Regions from separate parts of the Pseudomonas sp. NPDC087697 genome, predicted to be linked through region 3. Evidence: riboswitches for the same ligand, from Rfam matches in the RefSeq annotation. Region 3 holds a riboswitch; each other region holds the start of a gene.
The links. A riboswitch is a leader RNA that binds a small molecule or an ion and turns the genes downstream of it on or off. The one in region 3 is predicted to bind cobalamin.

Region 1 (10,944 bases), on a different contig from region 3:
ATCAGGTTTTGCAGGGCGATGGCAAAGGCGAACACTTCACGCCCCCAGCCGAACTGCGCACTCATCGGCGGCAGAAACAGCCCGAAGCCATGTCGCACGCCAAGCGACAACGCAAGAATCAGTGCGCTCCCAAGTAGAACCCAACCGCTGGTACGCCACATCGATGTCATTCTTATTCTCCGTAGCGGGTATATACCCGCTTAAGTTCAGGCTTATGTTTGGAAAGGCCCGCCGCCTCAGGCGAGTTCATCCAGCAAGGCCAGCAAGGTTGCGCGCTTCTCCGCGCCCAGACGATCAATCAGCCGCTGTTGCGCCGCTTCCCAGGCCGGTAAGGCCGCTGCCAGGCGTTCGCGCCCGGCTTCGGTCAGCTGCACGATGCGATTGCGCTGGTCTTCACCCTCAACCATCATCACCAGCCCCTCCCCCTCCAACACCCGTAGATTGCGCCCCAGGGTACTGCGATCCAGGCCCATGGCTTCCGCCAGGGTCGAAATACTCGGTTGATCGAGACGCTGCAAATTGCACAGCAAGGAATACTGCGCAACGTTGATCCCGAAGCCGTCGAGGGCGCCGTCGTAGTGCCTGCTGACGCCACGAGCGGCGCGACGCAGGTTGGTGCATAAACATTGAGAGGCTAGCATGGTGCGTGTATATACCCGCGGTTAACCGAAAGCAAGTTTGATTATCAAACAACTGTAGGAGCTGCCGAAGGCTGCGATCTCTTGATTCTCAAAACAAAAAGATCGCAGCCTCCGGCAGCTCCTACGCAATCCCTTTAGATCAGCGCCATCCCAATCAACACTGCCACTTCCAGCAGCTCCAGCAACGCCCCTGCCGTATCGCCGGTGGTCCCACCCAGACGCTGCAGCATCACCTGCCGCAGCCAGAAGAACATCAGTGCCGCCAACACCAGCGCAACCACACCGCTCCAGCCACCCATCAGCACGCAGACCAGCGCACTGAGCAACAACACCTGCTGACCGGCCTTGCGCGGCAGATGATCGGCCAGTGCCTGTCCCAGGCCGCCGGCACGCACATACGGCGTGTTCAGAAACAACCCGAGCAACGCACTGCGGCCGATCACCGGTGCGAGGATCAAACCGACTATCGAGTGCTGATCGATCAACGCCAGTAACGCCGTGAACTTGAGCAACAGCACCAACACCAATGTCACCACCGCGATCGGCCCACTGCGCGGGTCTTTCATGATGATCAATGTACGTTCGCGATCGCCAAAACCGCCGAGCCAGGCATCGGCGCTGTCGGCCAGACCGTCGAGGTGCAAACCACCGCTGAGCACCACCCAGGCACTCAACAGCAATGCCGCATGCAGCAACGCTGGCGCACCGAGCAGCAGCCAGTTCAGCGCCCACAACAGCCCACCAAACAGCAGCCCCACCAACGGATAGAACAGCAGCGAGCGCCCAAGCTCTTGAGGCGCTGGCATACCCGGCAGACGAATCGGCAAGCTGCTCAAAAATTGCAGGGCGATCCAGAATGGCAGCATGTTCAGCCCTCCTCCCTGAGCACGGCATCCGCCTCGACGCGCAACGAAAACAGCGCGCCATGACCGACTTCAACGTTGAGCAACTGTTCACGCGGCAATCCACGCGCGCGGGCCAGCAACAAACGCATCACCCCGCCATGACTGATCAGCAGCACTCGCTCGCCGGCGTAGGCCTGATGCAAGCGCTCGACGGCCGCCAGCACCCGCACGGAAAACACGGTCACCGGCTCACCCTCCGGAGGCGTGAATCCGTAAGGGTCAGCCCAAAACGCTCCTAACGCTTCGGCGTCGGTTTCCATCAACGCTGCTGCACTCAGCCCTTCCCAGGCGCCGAAGTGCAGCTCTTGCAGGTTTTTATCCAGCTCGACCGGCAAGCCCAACCGCTCGGCCAGTTCCTCGGCGAAGCGCGCACAACGTTGCAGCGGCGAGCTGACCAAGCGATCCCACGGACCTTGGTCAATCACCGCCGCGCGCATCTGTTCCCAACCTTTGGCGGTCAGCGCGTCATCCAGGCTACCGCGCAAACCGCCCCCGAGTTCGGTTTCGCCGTGGCGCAGCAAATCCAGACGCAATGTCATGCCGGGCGATCGGCAACGGCCGCTTCAGCGAAAGTCGCCATTTGCCCGTGCAGGTCACAGGCCAGACGCAGCAACGGCACCGCCAGCGCCGCACCACTGCCCTCACCGAGTCGCAGGCCAAGATCCAGCAAAGGCTCGGCATTCAAGGTTTCCAGAACATGCCGATGACCCGGCTCCGCCCCGCGATGGCCGAACAGCAGCCACTCGCGGCACGCTGGATTCAGGCGCACTGCGACCAACGCTGCAACGCTGCAAATAAAGCCGTCGACCAGCACCGCCAAACCTTCCTGAGCGCAGGCCAGATACGCGCCGACCAATGCAGCGATTTCAAAACCACCGAGATTGAACAACGCCTGTAACACGTCACCGCGCTGAGCGGCATGCAACGTCAGAGCGCGTTCAATCACCTGGGCTTTATGGCTGACACCTGCCGCGTCCAGACCGGTGCCCGGCCCGGTCAGATGCGCCACCGGGCAATCGAGCAGTGCACAGGCCACGGCGCTGGCGGCGGTGGTATTGCCAATGCCCATCTCGCCGCCGATGAACAGCTCGGAACCCTCAGCAATCGCCCGCAACACACTGTCGCGGCCGGCCTGCAAGGCCTGCTCGCCCTGAGCTTGCGTCATTGCCGGGCCATGCACGAAGTTTGCAGTGCCCGGACCGATATGCAAATGACGTACGCCCCGCAGATTCAACGAAGGCGTGACAGTACCGAGGTCGACCACTTCCAGCCGCGCCTCAAGCTGCCGCGCCAACACACTGATCGCCGCGCCACCGCTGACAAAGTTGTGCAGCATCTGCCCGGTGACTTCCTGCGGGAACGCCGAAACACCTTCGGCGACCACCCCGTGATCACCGGCGAAAATCGCAATCCACAACTGATTCAGGCTCGGTTTGACCCGGCCTTGCAGCCCCGCCAATTGCACCGCCGCCGACTCCAGCTGCCCGAGAGAGCCTGCCGGTTTGGTCAGTTGCTGCTGCCGGGCCGCCGCTTGTTCATGGGCTTGCGCGTTGATCGGTTTGCACGGGTTCAGCCACCAGGAGTGAGTCATAACGCAGTTCCTTTCAAAGTCAGGGGCAGGCCGGCGACGGTCAATACGACACGCTGACAGCGCTCAGCCAGGGCTTGATGCAACCAACCGGCTTCATCGACATAGCGGCGAGTCAATTCGCCCAGCGGCACGACACCCAGACCGGTCTCGTTGCTGACAAAAACAATTTCCCCCGGCAGTGACGCCAGGCAATCCAACAGGGCTTCACGTTCATGTGCCAGACGTCCAGGATCTTCAAGCATCAACAGATTGGTCAGCCACAAGGTCAAACAATCCACTAGTAGGCAACGCTCGGCGCTGGCGGTTTCGCGCAGCACCCGGGCCAGTTCCAGTGGTTCTTCAATGAGCGCCCATTCAGGCGGACGACGCTCGCGGTGATGAGCCACACGGGCATTCATTTCGCCGTCCAGTGGCTGGCTGGTGGCGATGTACGTCACCGCCAGGCCGCTTTCGCTGGCAAGCTTTTCAGCCAGACGGCTTTTACCGGAACGGGCGCCGCCGAGGATCAGTTGCAACATGGTCATAAACCTTCAATTTAGCGGTGTAGTCACTTCAGTCTTCGCGAGCAAGCCCGCTCCCACACTGGATCGCATTCGTGCACACCTTCTGTGCTCACTGGAGATTTAATGTGGGAGAGGGCTTGCTCGCGAAGAGGCCATAACAGTGACCTATAACCCACAGAGTTCACGCAACAGCCCGGTATCCAAATGCTTCTCCACCAAATCCGCCAACCGCTCGATATCGCGCTCGCGCAAGGCGTGGTAATCGACTTCTTGCACGTTCTGCAAACCGGCCCAGCGCAACAACGCACTGCACGCGGCCGGGGATTCGAACAGGCCGTGCAAGTACGTGCCGAGCACCTGTCCATCAGCACTTTGTGCGCCGTCGCTACGACCGTCATCCAGCAGTACCGCGGCCTGCTCCAGAGCAACACCAGTGGTGACCCCGGCGTGAATTTCATAACCACTGACTTCGGCATTTTCCAGGGCCAGACGTCCGCGCACATTGCGTAGTTGTTTCTCTTCTTCGAGCACGGTTTCGAACGCCAGCAAACCAAGACCGGCACTGGAGCCCGCCGCACCTTCCAGCCCCAGCGGGTCATGCAATTGCTCGCCGAGCATTTGCAGACCACCGCAGATGCCGAGCAACTTGCCGCCGTAACGCAAGTGACGGGTGATGGCCGTGTCCCAGCCGTTGGCGCGCAGATAGACCAGGTCACTGCGCACACTTTTCGAGCCCGGCAGGATAATCAGGTCAGCAGGCGGAATCGGCTGACCCGGCCCGATGAATTGCAGATCGACCTGCGGATGCAGGCGCAGTGGATCGAAGTCGGTGTGGTTGCTGATACACGGCAGCACCGGCACCACCACTTTGAGCACCTGCTCGGCCTTATCGGTCTGGCGCTGATCGATGCCGTCTTCGGCTTCCAGGTGCAGGTCCATGACATACGGCAGCACGCCGATTACCGGTTTGCCGGTACGTTCCTCCAGCCAGTCGAGGCCCGGTTGCAGCAAGGCGATGTCGCCGCGAAAACGGTTGATGATGAAGCCTTTGACCCGCGCCTGCTCAGTGGCTGACAGCAGTTCCAGCGTGCCCACCAAGTGCGCGAATACCCCGCCGCGATTGATGTCGGCGATCAGCACTACCGGACAATCCACGGCTTCGGCGAAGCCCATGTTGGCAATGTCACCGGCGCGCAAATTGATCTCGGCGGGTGAACCCGCGCCTTCGACCATCACCAGCGGATAGGCGGCACTCAAGCGTTCATGGGAGGCCAACACCGCTTGCATCGCGATGGCTTTGTAGTCGTGATAGGCCACCGCGTTCATGGTGGTCACGGCGCGTCCGTGAATGATCACTTGCGCGCCGGTATCGCTGTTGGGTTTGAGCAGCACCGGGTTCATGTCGGTGTGCGGCTCAAGGTTGGCCGCTTGGGCCTGCACTGCTTGAGCGCGACCGATTTCGCCGCCGTCAGCGGTCACCGCGCTGTTGAGTGCCATGTTCTGCGGCTTGAACGGCACGACGCTGACGCCCTGACGGGTCAGCCAGCGGCATAACGCGGTTACCAGGGTACTTTTGCCGGCGTCCGAGGTGGTGCCTTGCACCATCAGCGTGGTCATGGGGTTTCCTTGGCGTAGGCTTCGAAAGCGTGCTCGAGACGCAGCCAATCGGCTTCATCGGCAGGCAAACCAAAACGCAGGCTGCTGTTATGGGTGAACAGCCGCAGCAAGATGCCCTGCCGGGCCATGAATTCATGCAGGTGTTCAGCACGCTCGGTGATCAACCACTGAAACAGGGCACAACCACCTTGTGGCTTGAAGCCGTGGCGCTCGAGGACTTCAGCCAGACGCTGACTTGCTTCTTCACTGCGCAAGCGTTGGCGCACGTGCCCTTGGGTGTCACGCAAACAGACCTGACCCAATACCCGAGTCGGTCCGCTGACCGCCCAAGGCCCGACCTGTTCGGCAAGCAGCTTGAGCAACTTGCGCTCAGCCAGCACGAAGCCCAATCGCACCCCGGCCAGACCGAAAAATTTGCCGAACGAACGCAAGACGATCAAACCAACCTGATTCGCATACGACGACAGGCTTAACTGCGGGGTGTTGTCCATGAACGCTTCGTCGACCACCAACCAGCCGCCGCGCTGTGCCAGTCGAGCATGCCAATCGAGCAAGCGTTCCGGGGTCAGGCTCAGGCCCGTGGGATTGTTCGGGTTAACCACCACCAGCACGTCGAGGCTATCGAGAAAGAAGTCGACTTCCTGCTCCAGCACTTCACGCACGATATAGCCGTTGCGACGCCAAGCCTCGGCATGCTCGGCATAACACGGTGAGAGCACGCCGACTTTGCCGGCGCGACGCAGGCGTGGCAACAACTGGATGGCCGCCTGCGAGCCGGCGACCGGCAACACCTGTGTGGCGCCGTAGTATTCGCGTGCGGCCTGCTCCAGGCCGTCATCGGTTTCCGGCAAGCGCGCCCAGGCTCGCAACGGGATGTTCGGGATCGCCCACGGCCAAGGTGCCAGACCACTGGACAGGTCGAGCCAATCGGCTTCGGCGATGCCGTAGTGCAACGCCGCCTTGCGCAAACGGCCGCCGTGCTCAAGCATAAAACTCGGCTCCCACACAGAGAATCAGCAGCCACAACCATACCCCGCGCTGAACCAATTGCCAGCCGCGGTCGATGGAGTTGGCGTCTGCTGGCACACCTTCACCCAACTGTGGACGCTGATGCAGTTCACCGTGATAGATCGCCGCGCCGCCCAACTCGACCCCAAGGGCGCCAGCGCCCGCGGCCATCACCGGCCCGGCATTCGGGCTATCCCAGGTCGGCCCCTGGGTGCGCCAGCATTTGAGTGCCAGGCGGGTTTTGCCCAGCAGCGCGTAGGTCAAAGCCACCAGACGCGCCGGGATGTAGTTGAGCACGTCGTCGATTTTCGCCGCCGCCCAGCCGAAACGTTCAAAGCGTTCGTTGCGATAACCCCACATGGCGTCCAAGGTATTGCTCAGACGATAGAGCACCACCCCCGGCGCCCCCGCGACGGCAAACCAGAACAGCGCGGCGAATACTGCATCGCTGCCGTTTTCCAGAACTGATTCGGTGGCGGCGCGGGCCACTTCGGTGGAGTCCAGCTCACTGGTCTGACGGCTGACCAGATAGCCGACACGCTTGCGTGCTTCTTCCAGATCATCGCTGCGCAGGGCCTGAGCCACTGGCTCGACATGTTCGCCGAGACTGCGCAGGCCAAGGGCGCAATACAACGCCAGGATCTCGACGATCCAGCCGATATAGGGCAGCCAGGAAAACGCCGTCACCAACAGGGTCAGCGGCAGCACCGCCATCACCCAGGCGGTGACGCCGTGACTGCGCCAGCCACGGCCGGCGGAGTTGAAACGTTGCTCGATACGATCGGCAAAACGGCCGAACGCCACCAGCGGATGCCAGCGCTTGGGCTCGCCCAGCAGCGCATCCAGCGCTACCCCGGCGACACTCAGCAACGCCACACTCATTGACTCACTCCCCAAAAATTTTCGTACAGCAGTTCATTCAGCGGACGCGCCTGCGCCCAGCCTTCAAGAACCAGCATCGGCGCCGGGTAAAATTCCTTTACCGGTCCCAGACACAACACCGCCAATGGTTTGGCCCCCGGCGGCAGGCCGAGCAGATCCGCCAATGCCTGCGGTTCGAACAACGAAACCCAGCCCATGCCCAGACCTTCGGCACGGGACGCCAGCCAAAGATTCTGGATCGCGCAGGACAACGATGCCATGTCCATTTCCGGCAAAGTCCGACGGCCAAAGATATGCCGCTCGCGATCATCCATCAGCGCGGCGACCAGCACTTCGGCGCAGTCGTTGATGCCTTCGACTTTCAGCTTCATGAATTCGTCGGAGCGTTCGCCCAGCGCTTCGGCGGTGCGCACCCGCTCCTCTTCCACCAATTGCTGGATCTTGCCGCGTAACGCCTGATCGCTGATGCGGATGAACCGCCAGGGCTGCATCAAACCGACACTCGGAGCCCGATGCGCCGCTTCGAGCAAACGCCGAAGCAGTTCGGGCTCGACGCTGCCGCCACTGAAGTGACGCATGTCGCGACGTTCGGCAATCGCACGATAAACCGCTTCGCGCTCGGCCTCGGAAAATGCGTTGTCTGTCATGGCCTCTTCGCGGGCAAGCCCGCCCCCACAGGGTTTAGGTCTGGCGCAAACAGCGCGGCGATCGCCGATGGATTGGACGGGAAATAGAAGTGCACATAAGAGGCCGTCATCCGCCCTTCACGGTAAACCGCTTCGGCACCACGCCCACCGTTGGGGCTCAGGCCACGGGCAATCGGCTCAAGCTCGGTGCTGGTCAACGAATGGTGGTACGTATGGCCACGCAGCGCGCCTTCGGGCAATTCGACCGCTTGCAAGGCCAACGCCGCCAGACGCTTCTGCATCACCGCATCACCGGCCAGCAGCCCCACCAACTCAGTGCGCATGCCGTCGACGTCGGTCAGTGAGTCGAGCAGATAAAGCATGCCGCCGCACTCAGCCAGCAACGGCTTGCCGGCAGCGTGGTGAGCGCGAATGGCGTCGAGCATTGTGGTGTTTTCAGCCAACGCCACATGGTGCAATTCCGGATAACCGCCGGGCAGATACAAGCTGTCAGCTTCTGGCAGTTCGCAGTCATGGATCGGCGAGAAGAATCGCAATTCGGCGCCCATCGCCCGCAGCAAGTCGAGGCTCGCGCCATACGTGAAGGCAAAAGCCTCGTCACGAGCGACGGCAATTCGCACACCCGCCAACAACGGCTCGGCAGCGATCACGTCAGGCGCGGCGAACTCGACAGCGGGCGGTAACGCCACTTCGCAGCTGCTGGCCAAGGCTTCGGCGGCGGCATCGAGACGCAGATCAAGGTCGTTCAACTCACTGGCTTGCACCAATCCAAGATGACGGCTCGGCAGTTCGATCCCGGTTTCCCGGGACAAGGCGCCATACCAGCGCAGGCCTTCGGTCAAGCTGCCTTCGAGCAATTGCGCGTGACGCAAGGTGCCGACGCGGTTGGCCAATACACCGGCAAACGGCAAGTCCGGCTGATACCGCGCCAGCCCCAACGCCAGCGCGCCGAAAGTCTGGGCCATGGCGGTGCCGTCGATCACGCCCAGCACCGGCACACCAAAATGCCGCGCCAGATCAGCGCTGGATGGTGTGCCATCGAACAAGCCCATCACGCCTTCGATCAAAATCAGGTCAGCCTCAGCCGCCGCTTCCCACAACAGCCGACGACTTTCCTGTTCGCCGACCATCCACATGTCCAACTGATAGACCGGCGCACCGCTGGCGCGTTCGAGAATCATCGGGTCAAGAAAGTCCGGGCCACACTTGAACACCCGAACCTTACGCCCCTGATTGCGATGCAAACGGGCCAGCGCGGCGGTAACGGTGGTCTTGCCCTGACCGGAAGCCGGTGCGGCAATCAATACCGCTGGGCAATAACGACTGCTATTCATATAAAGAGGCTCACAGCTCAACGCCTTTCTGCGCTTTGATACCGGCCTGAAATGCATGTTTGATCATGCCCATCTCGGTGACCGTGTCGGCCAACTCGATCATTTCCGGCTTGGCACCACGACCGGTGACGACCACGTGCTGCATCGGCGGACGCGCCTGCAAGTCGCTGAGCACCTGATCGAGGTCCAGATAGCCGTGTTTGAGCGCGATGTTCAGCTCATCGAGCACCACCAGGCCTACGCCTGAGTCACGCAGCAGTTCGCGGGAGACTTCCCACGCGGCCTCGGCGGCAGCGAGATCCCGCTGGCGATCCTGGGTTTCCCAGGTGAAACCTTCGCCCATCACATGGAAGCGCACTTGTTCAGGGAAGCGGCGGAAGAACAACTCCTCGCCGGTGCTGTTGCGCCCCTTGATGAACTGCACCACGCCGCACTGCATGCCGTGGCCCATCGCCCGGGCAAGCATACCGAACGCAGAACTGCTTTTGCCCTTGCCGTTGCCGGACAGAACCAGCAACAGACCGCATTCGTTCGGCGAATTGGCAATACGCTCATCGATCACGGCTTTCTTGCGCAGCATGCGCGCCAGATGGCGTTCGTCACGATCAGGGGAATCAGTCATGGGGGAGCTCTCCGTTGAGGCTGGATAACGGCGGGCAGGCATAGGAATAGACGGCAAGAAGCCTGGCATCGCCCACCGTGATGCCGCTGGATGGATCAGGCCGGTCTCCGGGCTCATGAGCGGCGGGATGGCCGAACTGCGCGCCTTCCCATATCGACCTTCGACACAGTGGCTCAAAGCGCAGTTTTTACTCATTTACCGTTGCGGGGGCAGCGCCGGGATCGTCGCCCGCTCTGTCAAAGAACGCGCCCTCACCGGCTTCCCTGTTTCACTCGGTTGACCACTGGGTCACAGAGCACCTGAAACAAGTCGCGAAGGTTAGAGGGTTGGGGGTGGAGCGTCAATTAAAGCCGGGGGCTCATCGATGGATAGAAACCGACCTCAATCAATAAACTGGCGCCAATCTTGTGCCACACTGAAAGCGGTGATATCAAAGAGCCACAACCTTACACTACAAGAACAAAGGGTGAGCAACATGCAAGGCATGATCATCGGTAACCCTAAGCTGGAATTCCTGCGCCCGGTACTGGAACGCTGGTTTGAGTGCATCGACCGTTACAACGCGGTACGCGGCGATAACGAAAGCCCCTACTGGTTTGACGAACGCGCCAACCTGAGCCTGCTTTCGGCAGCGGCGTGGATGGCAGAAATGGTCACCCTCGAACAGACTCCGACGAAAAAGCAGATCGAGGAAGGCGAGCGCAATAGCCGCGCCGATCTGTTTATCGCAAGTGGAGAAGAACGCGTCTATCTTCAGGCCACCCAACGCTGGCCGCGGGTCAACAACCTGAACCTCTCCCAGGCCCTGCTTGATGCGGCGAGCGATGCGAAAAAAATCAGCTACGCCAGTGACCTGAAACTCGGCTGCCTGTTCGTCGCACCACAGAAGGCCCAGCACAGTCCCACCCCGGAAGAGTTGCAGGACATGGTCGACGACCTGCAAAAGGAACACACCTGCGCCGTGGCCTGGTACTTCCCCTACGCGTACCGCAAATTGCACAACGAAGCCGGCAACTACCATCCGGGCATCGCACTATTGCTCAAAGAGGCACGCGGCTGATAACACGAGGAACAAAACGTCAAAAGATCGCAGCCTTCGGCAGCTCCTACGAGGTGTACATCATCCACTGTAGGAGCTGGCGTGTTGTGGTCGAATATTTTTGGACCATGATGTAGGAGCGTCGATTTAAGGAA
Region 2 (6,326 bases), on a different contig from region 3:
GTGACTGCCGTGCCGGGGCGCCTGATTGGCGTCGCAGTGTTGCTGGCCGTTGTAGGTGGCGGCGCGGCGGCGCTGGCTTGGCAGCTACAGGACTGGCGTTACGGCCAGCAACTGGCAGAGCAGGCGCAGATTCAGGGCGAGACGCTGAACGAGCTGACCCTGGCCGCCGCCGCTCAGCAGCGCGCCGAACAAGACAAACGCCTCGCGCTCGAGCAGCGCCTGGCGACCAGCGACCAAACCCACTACGAGGCTTTGACCAATGCTCAAAAAGACCAGGCTCGCCTGCGCGATCGCCTTGCTACTTCCGATTTACGGCTGTCAGTCCTCATCGACGCAACGGATTCAGCCGGTGGTTGCGCAATGCCAGCCGCTACCGAAGCCGGCAGCGTGGTTCATGGAGGAACACGCGCCAGACTTGACCCAGCGCATGCTCAACGAATTATCGGCATCACCGACGATGGTGACCGGGGATTGATAGCTCTGGCTGCATGCCAGGCGTTTGTCAGAGAAGTGAATCGCTGAAGCATTGCAGAGCATATTTTTGTCCTTGAAAGGATGGCAGACTGCACGGCGGCCGGGGAGGGCCGCCAATATGAAAGCTCTTTGTGTAGCCGTATCAATGCTGGCGCTTGCCGGTTGCGCCAATCATCCGCTTGATTGCGCGATTGGCATCATTGCCTGGGATGACTGCCTTCCTGGTACAAAAGGGTATGAGGTTCGCCAGCAAAGTTTAAAAAACCTGTCGGCCGCCAGGGCGGAGAAGAGCACTACAGATGACGCTGTTTGCCAATCGTACGGCGCTAAGCCGGGGAGTGATGCCTACGTGAATTGCAGGGTTCAGCGGGACAAATAACATTTCAGATCGGCTTTATCAGACTCTGGCCTTGGTTGTGCACATTGCCCACGCTCGGACTTACCCTGAACCACTCGAACGACTCGGACGGCTCTCCCTGTTGAATCATCATATGTTCGGCGCGCTCCTTGGGCGTTGCCGGGTCCAGCCATTCCCGAGCCAACTCTGGCGCGAGCACCACCGGGCGCCGGTCGTGGATGTCCACCATGCCGCCGGCCGAATCGGCAGTGATGATCACGAAACCGTCATACTCGCTCGGCTCGTGATCGCCGGTCGTAAACTGGCCGATTGAGGCGCAGAAGGCAGGGGCACCATCTCGGCGCCGGATAAGGTAGGGCTGTTTATTGGGGCCACCTTCATCGACCCACTCATACCACCCGTCGATTGGCGTAATGGCGCGGTGTGGCCAGATCGCCCGGTAGAATGGGCTATGCGCTACCTTTTCGACCCTGCCGTTCGGTTTCGCTGGCTGGTCGGTTGCCCAATGCGGTCGCCAGCACCACCTGACCAGATCGGCGCGCAGCGTGTCGCTTTCCTGGCGAAAGAGGGCGACCCTTGTTGTAGGTGCGACGTTGTACTGCTCGAGCGGCTGGTCGCCGACGGTGTTGACCAGAGCATTGGGCATGCTCAGCGCCGCCACGAAGTCGTGGATACCACGGTACTGGGAAAGTCTTCCGCACATTGGCAAAGTCCTCCAGTGGAGATTTCAGCATAGCTGAGTGCGGGGCTGCTCATCTCCGTACAAAACCGATACCGGCGGCGGAAGCGTGGATCATGGCGGAGCGCGCCCATGACTTGCCCCGCGCATGCTCAACGAATTATCGGCATCACCGACGACGGCGACCGGGGACTGATTGCGCTGGCGGCGTGCCAGGCGTATGTGAGGGAGGTATCACACTGAGGCTGAATGACCGCAATCGACCCAAACCAGTCATTCGTGGCAGGCAGAAAACAGCCAGGAGCGGACACTCTGTCGTTTGCGCATGTGCAGAGAAAATTAGCGGGAATTGCCGGCGACCCAGTTAGGTCGCCACTTTATCCAATGACCGAGCATTACTTACTGCTTGATCTCAGCACTTTACTTCCAACGCATCAAACCCTTTTATGCGGTAGAGCATCACCGAAATGACCCAACTGGCGATAAAAATACCGATGATCATGTAGCCAAGCATGCCAAAGTTGTCGTTGAGTTTACCTACCACATCCCATACTGGGCCCTGCATGGCCAGCTTGTTCGCGATCAGACCTAGCGCCTCAATGCTTCCGATCAACACGGCGACCACAACCGATACCAGGGTGATCGTCATGTTGTAGTAGATCTTGCGAATCGGCTTCATATAGGCCCAGCCGTATGCTCCCAACATCAGATGACCGTCCAGCGTGTCGACCAGCGACATGCCTGCGCTGAAAAGAACCGGAAAAACCATGATTGCCCATGGCGACAATCCTTGGGAAGCCTGGCTGGCGGAGATTCCTAACAGCGCGATTTCAGTGGAAGTATCGAACCCCAATCCGAACAGGAAGCCCAAGGGGAACATGTGCCAGCTTCGGGTGATCAAGCGAAACAATGGCCGGAAAATCCTCGCAAGAAAACCACGATCCGCCAGCAGCAGGTCAAAGTCGTCCTCGACATAGGTACCACCCTGCCTGACGTGGCGCCATGCCTTGTAAATCGACCTCAAAATAATCAGGTTCATCAGCGCGATGAGGAATAGGAACAAGGCGGAAACTGAGGTGCTGATAACGCCCCCCATCTCCCTATAGCTCTCAAAGTTGGCTTTCATCGCTGAGGTGGCAAGGGCGACACCAATGGACGCGAGCACAACAACAGCGGAGTGACCGAGGGAGAAGAAAAACCCCACGGTGACTGGACGTTTTTTTTCCTGCATCAGCTTGCGAGTGACGTTGTCGATAGCTGCAATATGGTCAGCATCTACCGCATGCCTGAGCCCAAAGCCGTAGGCAAGTAGAGCCGTGCCAAGGAGAACGGGGTGATCGTGAAAGGCCACCAGCGCCCAGACCCAAGCAAGAACGTTAATACCGATCAATACCCCATAGATGCCAAAAATCTTGGCTCGTACCTGGCTATTGGAGTCGCTGAAAATCTGAGCGAGACGAAGAATCATCGAACATTACCTTTAGGGAACACGCGCCCCATTTGGATTGAGAAGAGCACAAAACGAGGTCTGACTCCTGGACTCATTCGGCTTAAAGCCTGCGATCCAGATACAGTGGCGCGACCGTGCCGGAATTACACCGGCTTCTCGTTATGCAACATATTGAAACATCTGCCTGGGCAGTCTACGCAGGCGCAGATGATGTTTGTAAAATAATGCCTAATTGCTCGATCTGACGACCCTGTGGTCTAGAACTTGAGTTACCCATCGGCTAATGCGCTGTCAGTAATGGAGTCACAAGCTGATCCAGCAACGGCAGATCGATTTTTGGGTCGCCCACGCTGCCATCCTTGCGCACCACACCTTGCCGGTCGATGACGTAGGTCATCGGCATGCGCCAGATTCGGCCAAACCCCTGGAAGTCGGCATCACGCTGGAACGCCGCAGGATAGCTGTAATGGGCCATGACTTTGTGCACCATAGCGTCGTCTTCCGGCTCATCCATGCTGATCGCAATGATCTTTAGTCCTTCGCCTTTGTGCTGCTGATAATAGGTTTCCATGGCCGGCATTTCTTCACGACACGGCTCGCACCAGGAGGCCCAGAAATTCACGATCACCACCTGGCCAGCCTGTTTCTGCAAATCAAACGTTTCGCCATTCAACGTTTTTGCCGTCAGGTTCGGAGCGTGCTCGCCTACATCAATCGCCCATGCGGGCAGACCAACCAGGCTGCAACAGAGTGCGAACAATGGCAGTAGTCTTTTTGCGGACATCAGGTTTCCCTCGGTTTCATTGGCTCAGCACAGTAGGCTGAGTCGGTCTCCGATAGTCGAAATACGGTGACGAGGCGTCGGTGAGTGTCACCGACGCCCCACATCATCACTCAGTGATCTTGAATGTGTAGCTGCCTTCGCTCTTGTGGGTGTCGACTGAAACGGCATGCCACTCGACTTTGTACGATCCTGGCTTCAAGGGTTGTTCTGGGGTAACGATCAACAGTTTTTTGTCGTTCGGAGCCGTGTCGATACCTTTGATGGCAACCGGCTGCCCGTCGTCAGTGACAGTTACTTTCGTGAACTTTGCTTCGACGCCTTCGGAGAAATTCAAATGCAGCTCTTTGGGGGCTGTAACGCTGCTGTCGGCGGCAGGCATTTCGTTTTTCAGGTGAGCATGCGCAAAGGCATTGCTGATCGATGCGAGAGAGGCGATCAGGGCGACAGCAGTTAAGGCTTTCTTGGTGAAATGAGCAGACATCTTCAAGTACCTCGATAGTGGGATAGGTGGTGTATCAACTCGGCATTTTCGAGCCCGGAAGGGCTGTATGCGCCGTGTCTCGAATCACAAACTCAGGGTAGTACCGGGGAGGGCGTGCTCACCCGTCACCCGGTGACTGTCGGCGAACTAGAACGCGTAACGCGCCCCCATGGTTGCGGTATAGCGCGGAGCAAGCTGCACGCCGTTGACGTTTTGATACACCGGCACCTGCACGAAACTGTAGAGCGAGACCTTTTTACCAAGCGGCACCGTCACACCTGGGCTGAGGTAGGCCAGCGTTCCGCCGGTACTGATGGTGTCGGCATTGGCACCGTCATCGTGCTCGACGTGCCGTACGTTCAGTTGAATTTGCGGCATGACGTAGGCGTTGCCCATGTAACGCAGACCCACGTTCAGATTGACGCCATCGCCGGGGCGATAGTGATCGCTGGAGTTCAGCGCCTTCTGCACCATGGCCTGGCCGAAGTAGTCCCAGTTCTTGTTGAGCGTATCCATGTAATAGACACCCAGGATGCCGTCGGTGGTGCCGGTGCCAGGTTGCAGACCACGATCAATAGCCACAGGATCAGGAGAGGTCGGGTCGCTCGACGCAGCGGTGTCGTCATGGGCGCCGGTGGGCAGCTTCAAGCCGAACATCACGCCAAGATTATGTTGCGGTGTGAATCCCTGGTAACGGCCGATGATCTTGACGTCGCCCAGGCTGGAGGTCTTGGAGTCGTACTGGCCGCCGCCATCGCCCGGCGTGGTGCCGTCCGATGCGGTGCCCAGCGTGCTGTGGCTGCGAAAGATATAAGGCACTTGCAGATCCACACCCCAGCTCGGATTGAAGCTGTAATCCAGACCCAGTGTCAGGTAGTTGTTACGCGTGTATTTCTCCACTTCCTGGGCGTTGCCGTTGTTGGAGACTTGGCTCGCGGCGCTTGGGGAAATGGTGCTGGTACCGCTGCGCAACTGGTTCTGATTCAGGTAGTCGTAGCGCAGATCCAGTTTCAGCCCGGACGAACTGCTGATGCCGAGGTTGTCCCAATCGGAGCTGAGGGTGCAGCCGCAACTGGCACAAGCCAACGCAAGGTGTGGAAATAAAGCGGTGACAGACAAAACCGCGAACGGCAATACGGTACGCCGGGTACGGCGGCGTGATGGCATGACCATGGAGATGGCATTCCTTGATTAAGTTGCAACGGATAGGGGCAAGCATCCCGAGCAGGCTGGGGATGGTTGGTCATCGCAAAAGAAATCAGGAAAAGGTAGGTGGGCCGCGCGGCTCTGAGATCAGCCAGACTGCATTCAGGTACGGTTTATAGGTCGCTTGCGCAAGGACTACGTCTGTGCGACCGGATAGCTGCCACTGAACGATGCTGGGCGGTAAACCGATGTCTACCGCATGCACGACGCACAACAGGCAATGGCATTCGTGATACTGATCCGGCGCGGGGTTACGGCTGTCGGGGGCGTGCCCGGTCATGCCGGCCATGTCGCAGTGTTCGCCCATCTCCATCGACTGCCCATGTGCAGCAGGCAGCCAAAGCATCACGCTCGGCAGCAACGCTGCAAGCATGGCCAAGCACATGGCAAGCTGACGCAATGAGTGGGGAGCCCGAGACATGGACACGAAAGTGACGTCGCTAATTGTTATTAGGCCGAAATGGCAAAATCGAAATACGGGTACTGCCTTGTGAGCACTTCAATCCAGGTGCCCGGCTCGCTAACGCTTGCAGTGATCCTGCGACGTTCGTCCTTCGTCGGAGCCAAGGGTGACAAACAATGGTAACAAGCACAACGCATCAATAATGCGTGCGACATTCCGCCGCAACACATGACGAAGGCTCTGATGCTCTTGCCTCACCAATGCGCTTGGCAAGGTATGCCGTCGGTGCCTATGACCGCTCTTGGCCGATAGCCGTCTTTCACGAAATCACTGCTTATTTTTGCCATAGAGGACCACGCGACGAGCTGTAGCCGGCATCACTCGGGCGTCATCAGCACCGCAAGCGTCATTTTGATGAACTCCTCGTTCTTGTCGATGGTGTCCAAGGCACCGCGCACGTTGTCGGCGACGTCGGCTGAGCCGCGCGCTTC
Region 3 (10,944 bases):
TTGGCATTGATTCCAGTAGAGATCCTGATCTTCCTGCGACGGCAGTTTGTCGCCCCGTCGCAGATAACCGGCGTCTTGCCAAAGCGGGACATCGATACCGTGAATGGCCGCCAGAAATCGCCAACTGGTGTGATCAGTGATTGGCCTTTGCTGCAGGACTCCGACACCGCGTGCGTACCACAACAACGCATCACTCCAGCCAGAACCTAGATTCCATACATCACGCCGTACATGTGCCATGGTAGATCTCCCTGAAAAACCGCGTGGATGAGGAGCGCACTCCTCAACAGGCAACGGTAGATCAAGTGCCGCCCAGCCCCTGTGAAAGCAGACCGGCGGCATGACGTTCAAGGCCACGCGGAGTCGGGCGTTACTTATCTCCCGGAAAAACGCAACCGCGAAAGCATTCGCAGATCGCCGTCCAGGTAATAGTCGTTGGTCCAGCTGTCATCCACCGCCAGTGGCGGAACCTGCTTGAGGTTCTCTTGTTTCGCGGCATAGCGGAATCGGTAATGCTCGTAGAAGCGCAGCAATTCCAGCCCGTAACGGTCGGCCAGGTCGACATCGCCGCGAATGATCAGGAAGTTTTCGTCGTTGCTCTCGCTAGCGTTGATGCTCAGGTTGTGACTGCCGCTGATGATGATCGGCGCGTCGGTGGTGAAGTCGACGACGATGGCTTTGAGGTGCACCAGCAGATCGCCCTTCTGGCCTTTCATGCTTTCCTTGAGCCAACCCTCGATACCGGTGTTAAGCAGCGCAGTGGCGGCGAAATCGGCCGTGCGGTCGGCGTGAAAACCGGTGATGCGGCTGGCCGTGTTTTGCAGGCCATAGCGCAGTACATCGTCGTGGGGCTGGCCGAGCAAGGCATTGAGGATTTCATCCGGCAGCGCGAAAGCGGTGACAAACAAAACGTCCTTCTTCGCCGCATTGATGATCTCGACAAATTGCTGCAAATCGGCCTGGCCGGTACGCGGTGAAAAACCCACAAACAACGGCTGTGATGGGTCCATCGGGTTGTTCTTGGTCAACCAGCTGCGTGTGGCCCCCACATCGGTCGGTGCGGCCCAGATCTGCTCGAACACTTGCAGGTAGCGGGTGCCCACCACAGTATTGTCCAGCACATGCACCACGTTGGCCTGGCGGTAGACACCGTTGTCGGTGAAATTGGTACTGCCGCACAGCACCGATTGAGGCCGATATTCCCCTGCACCATCGACCTTGCTCAGTACGATGAACTTGTCGTGGAAGATGGCGTGGGTCACCCGGCCTCGTTTGTTCTCGGCGGGAAGCTTCGCCAGGCTCTCTTCATTCATGGTGGTATCGGTGTCACCCGGCTTGGCGTGATACAGCACCCGAACCTTGGCACCCCGCCCGAACGCCGCGTTGACCGCGTCGACAATGGTCGGCAACTGATACTCGTAAATCGCAATGTCCAGCGCCCACTGACCGTCCACGGCGCGCTCGATGAAACCGGTGATCTCCTCCAGCAAGCCGTTCTCCAGCCATAGCCGTGGTGCGGCGGGCCAGTCGTCGAGGGACAGGTTTTTGTTGGCACTCAGCTGTGCATCGAGCTCGGGGAACTTGCGGGAGAAGGCCTGACTGGCCGCCACCGCACGATTGAAAATGACATGTTGGCCTGCCGGCAAGCCATTGTCGGTGGTGACCGTCACCGCCAAGGCCTCGCCCAATTGCGGCGCATCCGGGGTGCCATAGGCCAGATGCACTCGGTAGTTGATCGTCACGCCCGGATTGACCGCGTAATCGGCCCAACGAAACTTCTGCAACGGCGCGCTATCACTCGGCGTCGCGCTGTACTGGGGAAAGGTGTGCGCCTTGCCCGGGAAGGTCAGGCTGTTGAACAGAAACTCCCAAGGCCCACTGCCCTGCTGTTTTTCGATGGCAAAACCGAGCAGGCCTTTGCGGCGTGGTTCGGCCAGGTCCATGGCCAGCAGCACCCCGTTGGTGCCGGCATAGGCTTTGACGCGGAAATCGTCCTGACTGTTAGTGGCTAGAACACGCATGGTTCACTCCTGTGGTGGGCTGAATCCACAGCATAGGTGCTGTTGGCTATTTGACCGATTAAAGCGTGTCGATATGCCGATAATCTGCGTTCAACTCGTGCGCCAGGGCTTTCGCCCGACCCAATCGAATCGGCCCGCGCTCGATGTCCACCAGCAACGCCGGGCAATTGAGCGCGACCAGCGCTGGCGCGTTTTTGAGGCGGCCATCGGTCAACAGCAACACGCGTTGTTGCTCTGCCGGAAAACGCTTTTGCCGCGACGTCAGCCAACGCGCCGCTTCATCCAGCGCGGCAAACAGCGGCGTGCCACCGCCCGCGCCTAACGCGTCGAGCCAGTCGCGCAGGCTGGCCGAGGCTTTCAGCCCTTGCACCTGCCACTTCGGCGCGACACCGCTGGCCGTCAGCAGTGCCAGCCGCGCGCGCTGGCGATAGGCGTCATCAAACAATTGCGCCAGCAAGCCTTTGGCATCGCTCAGCGCCTGATGACGACGGGTCGAGGCCGACGCATCGACGATCACCAGCCACAATTCATGGGGCGAACGACTGCGCAGGTGAAACAGTAGATCTTCGCGCTGACGCGGGCGGCCGTTGAGTAGCGTGCCGGGCCAATTGATCGAGCCACTTTGGGTGGCTCGACGCTGGCCCTGCCTGCCGTTTTTCAGGCGTCCTGCACGGGGTTTGGCATTCGCCCCCGCGTCAGATCGAGGGCGAATGCCTAAGGCTTTTTTGGCCAGCTCGGCACTTCACGACGGGCGCCGGTGGGCAAAGCCCGAGCGGGCATTTCACCCCATTGGCCCTGGCCTTCGCCGGGGTTCGGTTGTTGAGCCGCGGAGGAGTCTGGCGCGGGATTCTGGTTCGGCGCAGACGGCGGCGTGTCGCGACGACGATGACGCAGGGCAAACTCGGCGACCGCGTCGATATCCTCCTCGTTGATCGCCTCTGCCCCACGCCACGCCGCATGGGCGCGAGCGGCACGCAGCCAGACCAGGTCAGCGCGCAAGCCGTCGACCCCGGCGGCAAAGCAACGCTCGGTGATCTGCCCCAGCGCCTGATCGTCCAGAGGAATGTTCGCCAGTGCCGCACGGGCGTGTTGGCAGCGCTCGCGTAATTGCTGCTGCCGAGCTTCCCATTGGGCGCAGAAACCTTGGGGATCGCTGTCGAAATCCAGCCGGCGACGGATGATCTGACCGCGCTCAACGGGAGCAGTGTGACCACTGAGGGCGACGTTCAGACCGAAACGGTCCAACAGTTGTGGACGCAGTTCACCCTCTTCCGGGTTCATGGTGCCAATCAACACAAAGCGCGCCGAATGCCGATGGGAAATGCCGTCGCGCTCGATCAGGTTGGTGCCGCTGGCAGCGACATCGAGCAGCAAATCCACCAGATGATCGGGCAGCAGATTCACTTCATCGACATACAACACGCCGCCGTCGGCCTTGGCCAACACTCCGGGAGAAAACTGTGCACGACCTTCGCCCAGCGCAGCGTCCAGGTCGAGGGTGCCGACCAGCCGCTCTTCAGTCGCGCCAAGGGGCAAGGTGACGAACTGCCCGCTGGCGAGCAAGTCCGCCAGACCACGGGCCAACGTGGACTTGGCCATGCCCCGCGGGCCTTCGATCAGCACGCCGCCGATTTTCGGGTCGATGGCCGTCAAGCACAGCGCCAGTTTCAAGGCATCAGCGCCGACCACGGCAGAAAGCGGGAAATGCGGGGTATCGGTCATGTCGAATGTCTCGTTTGCGGTCGGTGGTGTTTGTCAGTACGTCATCGCGGGCAAGCCTTGCTCCTACGGATATCACTGCCTGTAGGAGCAAGGCTTGCCCGCGATCGAGGACGCAGTCCTCGCAATGAGATCAGCGAGCAGCATCTGGCCTACCCGTCTTCTTCTATATCCAGCAGCAAATTCTCCAGCGCCTGCCGATACTCACCCGGCTCCTGCCACATCCCGCGCTGCTGCGCTTCGAGCATGCGTTCGGTCATGTCGCGCAAGGCGTGCGGATTATGCTGCTGGACGAACTCGCGGGTCGACGGGTCAAGCAAATACGCGTCAGCCAGCAAGGCATACTGATGGTCGTCGATCAGTTGTGTAGTGGCGTCGAAGGCGAACAGGTTATCGACGGTGGCCGCCAGTTCAAAAGCGCCTTTGTAGCCGTGCCTCTTGACCCCGTCGATCCACTTCGGGTTGGCCGCACGGGAACGGATCACCCGGTTCAGCTCTTCCTTGAGCGTACGGATCTTCGGCAAGTCTGGCTGACTGTGGTCGCCATGGTAGCTCGCAGCCGCTTCGCCACTGAGGCTTTCGACGGCGGCAAGCATGCCGCCCTGGAACTGGTAGTAGTCGTTGGAATCGAGCAAGTCGTGCTCGCGATTGTCCTGGTTTTGCAACACCGCCTGAACCTGGCTCAAGCGCTGGGCGAACTGTTCGCGAGCCGCCGTGCCTTCATCGGAACCGCCGTAAGCGTAGCCGCCCCAATTCAGGTAGACCTCGGCCAGATCCTCGCGGCTCTGCCACAGACGACCATCGATAGCGCCCTGCACACCCGCGCCATAAGCACCGGGTTTGGCGCCGAAAATTCGCCAGCCGGCCTGTCGTGCTGCGGCGTCCTCATCCAGTCCGGAATGGATCAGCGCCTCACGCTCAGCACGAACCTTGGCCGCCAACGGGTTCATATCGTCGGGCTCATCCAGTGCGGCAACCGCTTGCACGGCCGCGTCGAACAGTCGAATCAGGTTGGCGAAGGCATCGCGGAAAAACCCCGAGACACGCAACGTCACGTCCACTCGTGGCCGGTCGAGCAGACTCAGCGGCAGAATTTCGAAGTCGTCGACCCGTTGACTGCCCGTGGCCCAGACCGGACGCACGCCCATCAGCGCCATGGCTTGGGCGATGTCGTCGCCACCGGTGCGCATAGTCGCGGTGCCCCAGACCGACAGGCCCAACTGACGCAAATGATCGCCGTGGTCCTGAAGGTGCCGTTCAAGAATCAGGTTCGCCGACTGAAAACCAATGCGCCAGGCGGTAGTGGTCGGCAGGTTGCGCACGTCCACCGAGTAGAAATTGCGCCCGGTGGGCAGTACATCAAGGCGTCCGCGACTCGGCGCCCCGCTCGGCCCGGCCGGGACGAAGCGACCGCTGAGGGCGTCGAGTAAACCGCGCATTTCCGCCGGACCGCAGGCGTCCAGTCTCGGCGCCACCACTTCACACAGGTTGTCGATGATTGCTTTCACGTCAGACCAACCTGCCTCCTGTGGGAGCGAGCCTGCTCGCGAAAGCGCTGGGTCAATCGACATCAATGTTGAATGATTAACCGCTTCGCGAGCAGGCTCGCTCCCACAGGGGCCGGGCTTGGCTTGAGACGGGTTCAGTAGCTCGACCTCGGTATTCACAGTCTGCGAGATCAGTTGAGTGGCGAACAATTCCAGACGTTCACGGGTATCGCCCGCCGTACGCCAGGCCTCATCGCTAAGCGATTGCAGCTCCGCCGGTCTTGGCCCGACCCACGGGTCGGCCAAAGAACAATCCAGCGGATCAAAGCCCAGCATGAAAGCCTTGGCCAAGGCCCGCAACAGACTCGATTGCGCCCCACGCCCGTCGCCACGCGGAATCCGCAGCAACGCCAGCAAGGTGTCAATGCGCAACCGCCCGGTCGGCGACTCGCCGAAGATATGCAGGCCATCGCGGATCTGCAATTCCTTCAAATCACACAGATATGTATCCAGACGCGGCAACCAGATCGCCGCGTCCGCGTCGCTGTCGAGTTTTTCGTCGAGCTGCAACTCGCGGTCGATATGGGTTTCACGCACCAGGTTGAGGATGTCGCGTTGCAACTCGCGAGCCCGCCGCGGGTCGAGCAACTGGGCTTCGTAATACTCGTCGGCCAACAACTCCAGATTGCGCAATGGGCCGTAGGTTTCAGCACGGGTCAACGGTGGCATCAGGTGGTCGATGATCACCGCCTGAGTGCGCCGCTTGGCCTGCGCGCCCTCACCCGGGTCGTTGACGATGAACGGATAAATATTTGGCAGCGGCCCGAGCAACGCGTCCGGCCAGCAGCTTTCGGACAGGCCAACGCCCTTACCCGGCAACCACTCGAGGTTGCCGTGCTTGCCAACGTGAATCACGGCATGGGTGCCGTAGGCTTTACGCAACCAGAAATAGAACGCCAGATAGCCGTGGGGCGGTACCAGATCCGGATCGTGATAGACCGCGCTCGGGTCGACCTGATAACCGCGCGCCGGCTGAATGCCGACAAAGGTCAGGCCAAACCGCAGCCCGGCAACCATCATTCGTCCGCCACGGAACATCGGGTCGTTTTCAGGCGTTCCCCAACGCTCCAGCACCGCAGCGCGGTTGGCTTCGGGCAAGGCGTTGAACATCGAGAAATAGTCGTCCAGCGCCAGGCTTTGCTGACACGGGCGCAGGTCGATGCTCTCCAGGTCATTGCTGACCCCACCGAGCAATTGCTGAATCAACGCGGTGCCGCTTTCCGGTAAATCGGCAGGCAACGGATACCCTTCAGCCTGCAGCGCCCGCAGGATATTCAACGCCGCTGCCGGCGTGTCGAGGCCAACACCGTTGCCAATCCGTCCGTCGCGGGTCGGGTAGTTGGCGAGGATCAGCGCAATGCGTTTTTCGCCATTGGCCACCCGCGCCAGCTCGACCCAGCGCCGCGCCAGTTCGGCGACAAAGTCCATGCGTTCAGGTTGCGGTCGATAGCAGACCACGTCGGACTGACTGCGCTCACTGCGCCAGGCCAGGTCCTTGAAGCTGATCGGTCGGCTGATGATCCGTCCATCGAGCTCCGGCAAGGCGATGTGCATCGCCAGATCCCGTGGGCCAAGCCCTTGCTCGCTGGCGCGCCAACCCGGTTCGTTGTCCTGGGCGCAGATCGCCTGGATCACCGGAATATTGCGTCGGAATGGCCGCAGGTGGGGTGCTTCGGGGCTCGATTGGGCGAAACCGGTGGTGTTCAGAATCACCGAAGCCTGCACCTCATCCAGCCAGTCCTCGACCACCGTCAGGCAGCCGGGCTCTTTCAAACTGGCCAGCGCAATCGGCAGCGGATTCAGCCCCGCAGCCTGCAAGCGCTGGCAGAAAACATCGATGAAGGCAGTATTCGCCGCCTGCAAGTGCGAACGGTAAAACAGCACCGCCGCCACCGGCTGATCAACCTGCCAGTCGGCTTGCCAATCGCCCAGCGTCGCGTTGCTTTTGTGCGGATGGTAGATCGCGGTACGCGGCAGAACCTGTGGTTCGGCCCACGGGTAATCGCGGCCAAGCCAACGGCTGGCCAGGCAGCGATACAAGTCCATCGCATTGCCCATGCCGCCCTGACGCAGGAAATGCCAAAGCCGTTCGCGGTCTTCGACAGGCACGGTACTCAGGTCGCTGAGTTCCGGGTCGGGACGGTCATCGCCCGGCACCAGAATCAGCTGCACTCCGCGTTGCGAGAGCTCCACCAGGCGCTCGATGCCGTAGCGCCAATAGGCGATCCCGCCGTGCAGCGAAATCAGAATCACCTTGGCGTGGCGCAGCACTTCGTCGACATACAAGTCGACCGAGGCGTGATTCTGCACCTGCATCGGGTTGGCCAGACGCAGGCTCGGGTAGTCCTCGGGCAACTGCTGCGCCGCTTCGGCGAGCAGCGCCAGACTGGAGTCGCCGCTGCACAGAATCACCAGCTCGGCAGGGGTTTGGCCAAGGTCGGCAATGTTGTCATCCGAGACGAAACCGCCGGGCTGGGTCCTGAGCAGGTGCATGGATTAAACGCTGAGCGCAGCGCGCAACTGCGCTTCGAGCAAGGCGGCGTCCAGTTGCTGGCCGATCAGCACCAAACGTGTGCTGCGCGCTTCGTCTGCGGCCCATTGACGGTCGAAGTGCTTGTCGAAACGCGTACCCACGCCCTGGATCAGCAAGCGCATCGGCTTATTCGGGATCGCGGCAAAACCCTTGACCCGCAGGATGCCGTGCTGGACCACCAATTGGGTCAGGGCATCGAGCAACAGGCTTTCGTCGGCTTGTGGCAGTTCGATGGAAATCGAATCGAAGGCGTCGTGATCATGGTCGTCATGATCGTGATCGTCGCCATCGTGGTGATGGTCGTGGTGACTGTGACGGCTGTCGATGTGTTCTTCAGAGCCGGCACCCAAGCCGATCAACACGTCCAGCGGCAGGCGACCGCTGCTGGCTTCGATGATTTTCACCGCTGGCGGCAGCTCTTCAGCGACTTCCAGACGCACTTTGGCCAGATCCGCCGGGCTGATCAGGTCGGCCTTGTTGAGGATCACCAGGTCGGCGCTGGCCAGTTGGTCGGCGAACAGCTCGTGCAGCGGCGATTCGTGGTCCAGGTTCGGGTCAAGTTTGCGCTGGGCGTCGACCTGATCCGGGAACGCCGCGAAAGTACCAGCGGCCACGGCCGGGCTGTCGACCACGGTGATCACCGCATCGACCGTGCAGGCGCTGCGGATTTCCGGCCACTGGAAGGCTTGGACCAGCGGTTTTGGCAGGGCCAGGCCAGAGGTTTCGATGAGGATGTGATCCAGGTCAGCGCGACGGGCGACCAGCTCACGCATGACCGGGAAGAACTCTTCCTGAACGGTGCAGCACAGGCAGCCGTTGGCCAGCTCATAAACGCGGCCGTTAGCTTCTTCTTCCGTGCAACCGATGGAACATTGCTTGAGGATTTCGCCGTCGATGCCCAGCTCGCCGAATTCGTTGACGATCACCGCGATGCGCCGGCCCTGGGCGTTATCGAGCATGTGTCGCAGCAAGGTAGTTTTGCCCGAACCGAGGAAGCCGGTAACGATGGTGACGGGAAGTTTGGCCAGTGTTTTCATCGGATGCCCTTTGGCAAGGTGGCGGGCATACGGGACGACAACCGGCAACGCGCACGCGCATGCCTGAAGAGTTCGCCACCGGATCACCCCGCCCGGTTGAAAGTGAGAATCTGTGTCGAGGCAGGTCTCCTGGCTGACGGCGTACCGGTCTTTCGACTGGCGATTTCTGCACCTTCCCGCACCTCTTGATAGAGCGTGCAGTGGCATGGCAGAAACAGAACCGTTCACAGTTGCGGGGGCAGCCGCGGCATTGACCGCGTTCCCTTCTTAGCTTCGGCGCACGCGCCAAAGAACCTCGAAAGCGCAAGGCTACGCATCGCATCGGGGCGGGTCAATGTTCACCTGAGTTCTGTGGCGGCTGTGATGACGCCATCGCGAGCAAGCTCGCTCCCACATTGGAATGCGGTCAACTGTGGGAGCGAGCTTGCTCGCGATAGAGGCGCCCCGATCTCGAGTTGAGAACGCCTGCCAATTGACGCCCCGCCCTCGCCCATGCTCTCCTACACGCCTTGTTACGGGTGCCCTTCACAGGGTGAAACGGGAAACCGGTGAATCATGTGCTTTACTCAAAAGCCATGTCAGTCCGGTGCTGCCCCCGCAACGGTAAGCGAGCGAAGGATCAGATCCACTGTGTCAGCACGACATGGGAAGGCGATTCTTGCAGGTTCGGCGAATGCCAGCCCCTCGTGAGCCCGGAGACCGGCCCGCAACACATCAATAACAAACCCGCGGTGGGCGGGCGCTGTTTTAGCCTCTGCGTGCCGGCTCGCGGGGTTTTCATGCGCTCGATTCACCCACTGACTGACCAGAGGGAAGCGCCATGTCGATCATCAGCAGCACTCGCCATACCACCGCCAGCACCACGTCCACCCTGAGCCAACGCCTTGTTGCCGCTATCGGCGCATCGATTCTGGGCGCTTGCCTTGTGTATTTCGCCGGTTTCTCGCACATCGACGCGGTGCACAACGCCGCCCACGATACCCGTCACAGCTCCGCCTTCCCGTGCCATTGAGACCTGCTGACATGATCAAGCGTATTGCGCAAACCGCAGGTTTCACTGGCTTGCTGGCCGCCCTGCTGCTGACCTTGCTGCAAAGCTTCTGGGTCGCACCACTGATTCTTCAGGCGGAAACCTACGAAAAAGCTCCAGCGGCTGAAGTCCATGAACATGCCGAAGGCGCAATGGCAGGCCACACCCATGATGCAGAAGCTTGGGAGCCGGAAGACGGCTGGCAGCGCGTGCTGTCGACTACCGGCGGTAATCTGGTGGTCGCCGTCGGCTTTGCGCTGATGCTCGCCGGTCTCTACACCTTGCGCGCACCGACCCGCACCTCTCAGGGCCTGCTCTGGGGGTTGGCCGGTTATGCAACCTTCGTCCTGGCACCGACCCTGGGCTTGCCGCCTGAGTTGCCGGGCACTGCCGCCGCAGACCTGGCACAACGGCAGATCTGGTGGATCAGCACCGCAGCGTCCACCGCCGTCGGTATTGCCCTGATCGTGTTCTCCCGGCACTGGCTGCTGAAGGTGCTCGGCGTCGCCATTCTGGCCGTGCCGCATATCATCGGCGCGCCACAGCCTGAAGTGCATTCGATGCTGGCCCCGGAGGCCCTGGAAGCGCAATTCAAGATCGCTTCGCAGCTGACCAACGTCGCGTTCTGGCTGGCCCTGGGCCTGATCAGTGCCTGGTTGTTCCGCCGCAAAAGCGAAGGTCAATACCACGCATGACCAGCACCAGCGCAGCACCAACCCTGGTGGTCGGCCTGGGCTGCCAGCGCGGCTGCCCGGCCAGCACGCTGCGCGCGTTGCTCGACCAGGCGTTACAGGCTCATCACATCGAATTGCAGGCGATCAAGGCTCTGGCCAGTATCGACCTGAAGCGTGATGAGCCCGGCCTGAACGAGTTGGCCAAGCAACTGGCGCTGCCGTTGATGTATTTCAGCAGTGAGCAACTGGCCGGCTATCAACCGCAACTCAGCCACCTCTCGCAAATCGCTTTCGAGCGCACCGGCTGCTACGGCGTCGCCGAAAGCGCTGCACTGGCCCTCGCCGAACAACTGGCCCAGGCGCCGGCAAAATTGCTGATCCCG

Region 1: it holds a riboswitch for cobalamin, as region 3 does, so the genes downstream of both, cobO (cob(I)yrinic acid a,c-diamide adenosyltransferase) here and ACIPIN_RS10535 (CbtB-domain containing protein) in region 3, are expected to answer to the same signal.
Region 2: it holds a riboswitch for cobalamin, as region 3 does, so the genes downstream of both, ACIPIN_RS01730 (HoxN/HupN/NixA family nickel/cobalt transporter) here and ACIPIN_RS10535 (CbtB-domain containing protein) in region 3, are expected to answer to the same signal.

What each region holds. Positions count from the first base shown of each region.
Region 1 covers NZ_JBIUVW010000012.1:119,016-129,959, forward strand. Annotated here, with positions in the region: gene ACIPIN_RS11850 (MFS transporter) at 1-170, opposite strand, end outside; gene ACIPIN_RS11855 (MarR family winged helix-turn-helix transcriptional regulator) at 237-641, opposite strand; gene ACIPIN_RS11860 (adenosylcobinamide-GDP ribazoletransferase) at 776-1,507, opposite strand; gene cobC (alpha-ribazole phosphatase family protein) at 1,510-2,085, opposite strand; gene cobT (nicotinate-nucleotide--dimethylbenzimidazole phosphoribosyltransferase) at 2,082-3,137, opposite strand; gene cobU (bifunctional adenosylcobinamide kinase/adenosylcobinamide-phosphate guanylyltransferase) at 3,134-3,655, opposite strand; gene ACIPIN_RS11880 (cobyric acid synthase) at 3,806-5,257, opposite strand; gene cobD (threonine-phosphate decarboxylase CobD) at 5,254-6,246, opposite strand; gene cbiB (adenosylcobinamide-phosphate synthase CbiB) at 6,239-7,147, opposite strand; gene bluB (5,6-dimethylbenzimidazole synthase) at 7,144-7,794, opposite strand; gene ACIPIN_RS11900 (cobyrinate a,c-diamide synthase) at 7,791-9,128, opposite strand; gene cobO (cob(I)yrinic acid a,c-diamide adenosyltransferase) at 9,139-9,750, opposite strand; cobalamin riboswitch at 9,831-10,068, opposite strand; gene ACIPIN_RS11910 (hypothetical protein) at 10,226-10,810, shown strand.
Region 2 covers NZ_JBIUVW010000001.1:397,277-403,602, reverse strand. Annotated here, with positions in the region: gene ACIPIN_RS01750 (lysis protein) at 1-522, shown strand; gene ACIPIN_RS01755 (cell wall hydrolase) at 1-4, shown strand, start outside; gene ACIPIN_RS01745 (hypothetical protein) at 593-853, shown strand; gene ACIPIN_RS01740 (SOS response-associated peptidase family protein) at 858-1,535, opposite strand; partial or broken gene ACIPIN_RS01735 (lysis protein) at 1,653-1,754, shown strand; gene ACIPIN_RS01730 (HoxN/HupN/NixA family nickel/cobalt transporter) at 1,924-2,979, opposite strand; cobalamin riboswitch at 3,016-3,158, opposite strand; gene ACIPIN_RS01725 (TlpA disulfide reductase family protein) at 3,242-3,745, opposite strand; gene copC (copper homeostasis periplasmic binding protein CopC) at 3,852-4,226, opposite strand; gene ACIPIN_RS01715 (TonB-dependent receptor) at 4,374-5,399, opposite strand; gene ACIPIN_RS01710 (DUF2946 domain-containing protein) at 5,485-5,817, opposite strand; gene ACIPIN_RS01705 (hypothetical protein) at 6,213-6,326, opposite strand, start outside.
Region 3 covers NZ_JBIUVW010000010.1:137,662-148,605, forward strand. Annotated here, with positions in the region: gene ACIPIN_RS10505 (tyrosinase family protein) at 1-240, opposite strand, end outside; gene ACIPIN_RS10510 (phospholipase D-like domain-containing protein) at 375-2,021, opposite strand; gene ACIPIN_RS10515 (VWA domain-containing protein) at 2,080-2,733, opposite strand; gene ACIPIN_RS10520 (ATP-binding protein) at 2,736-3,743, opposite strand; gene cobN (cobaltochelatase subunit CobN) at 3,893-7,780, opposite strand; gene cobW (cobalamin biosynthesis protein CobW) at 7,784-8,857, opposite strand; cobalamin riboswitch at 8,959-9,170, opposite strand; cobalamin riboswitch at 9,357-9,580, shown strand; gene ACIPIN_RS10535 (CbtB-domain containing protein) at 9,678-9,869, shown strand; gene ACIPIN_RS10540 (CbtA family protein) at 9,881-10,582, shown strand; gene ACIPIN_RS10545 (cobalamin biosynthesis protein) at 10,579-10,944, shown strand, end outside.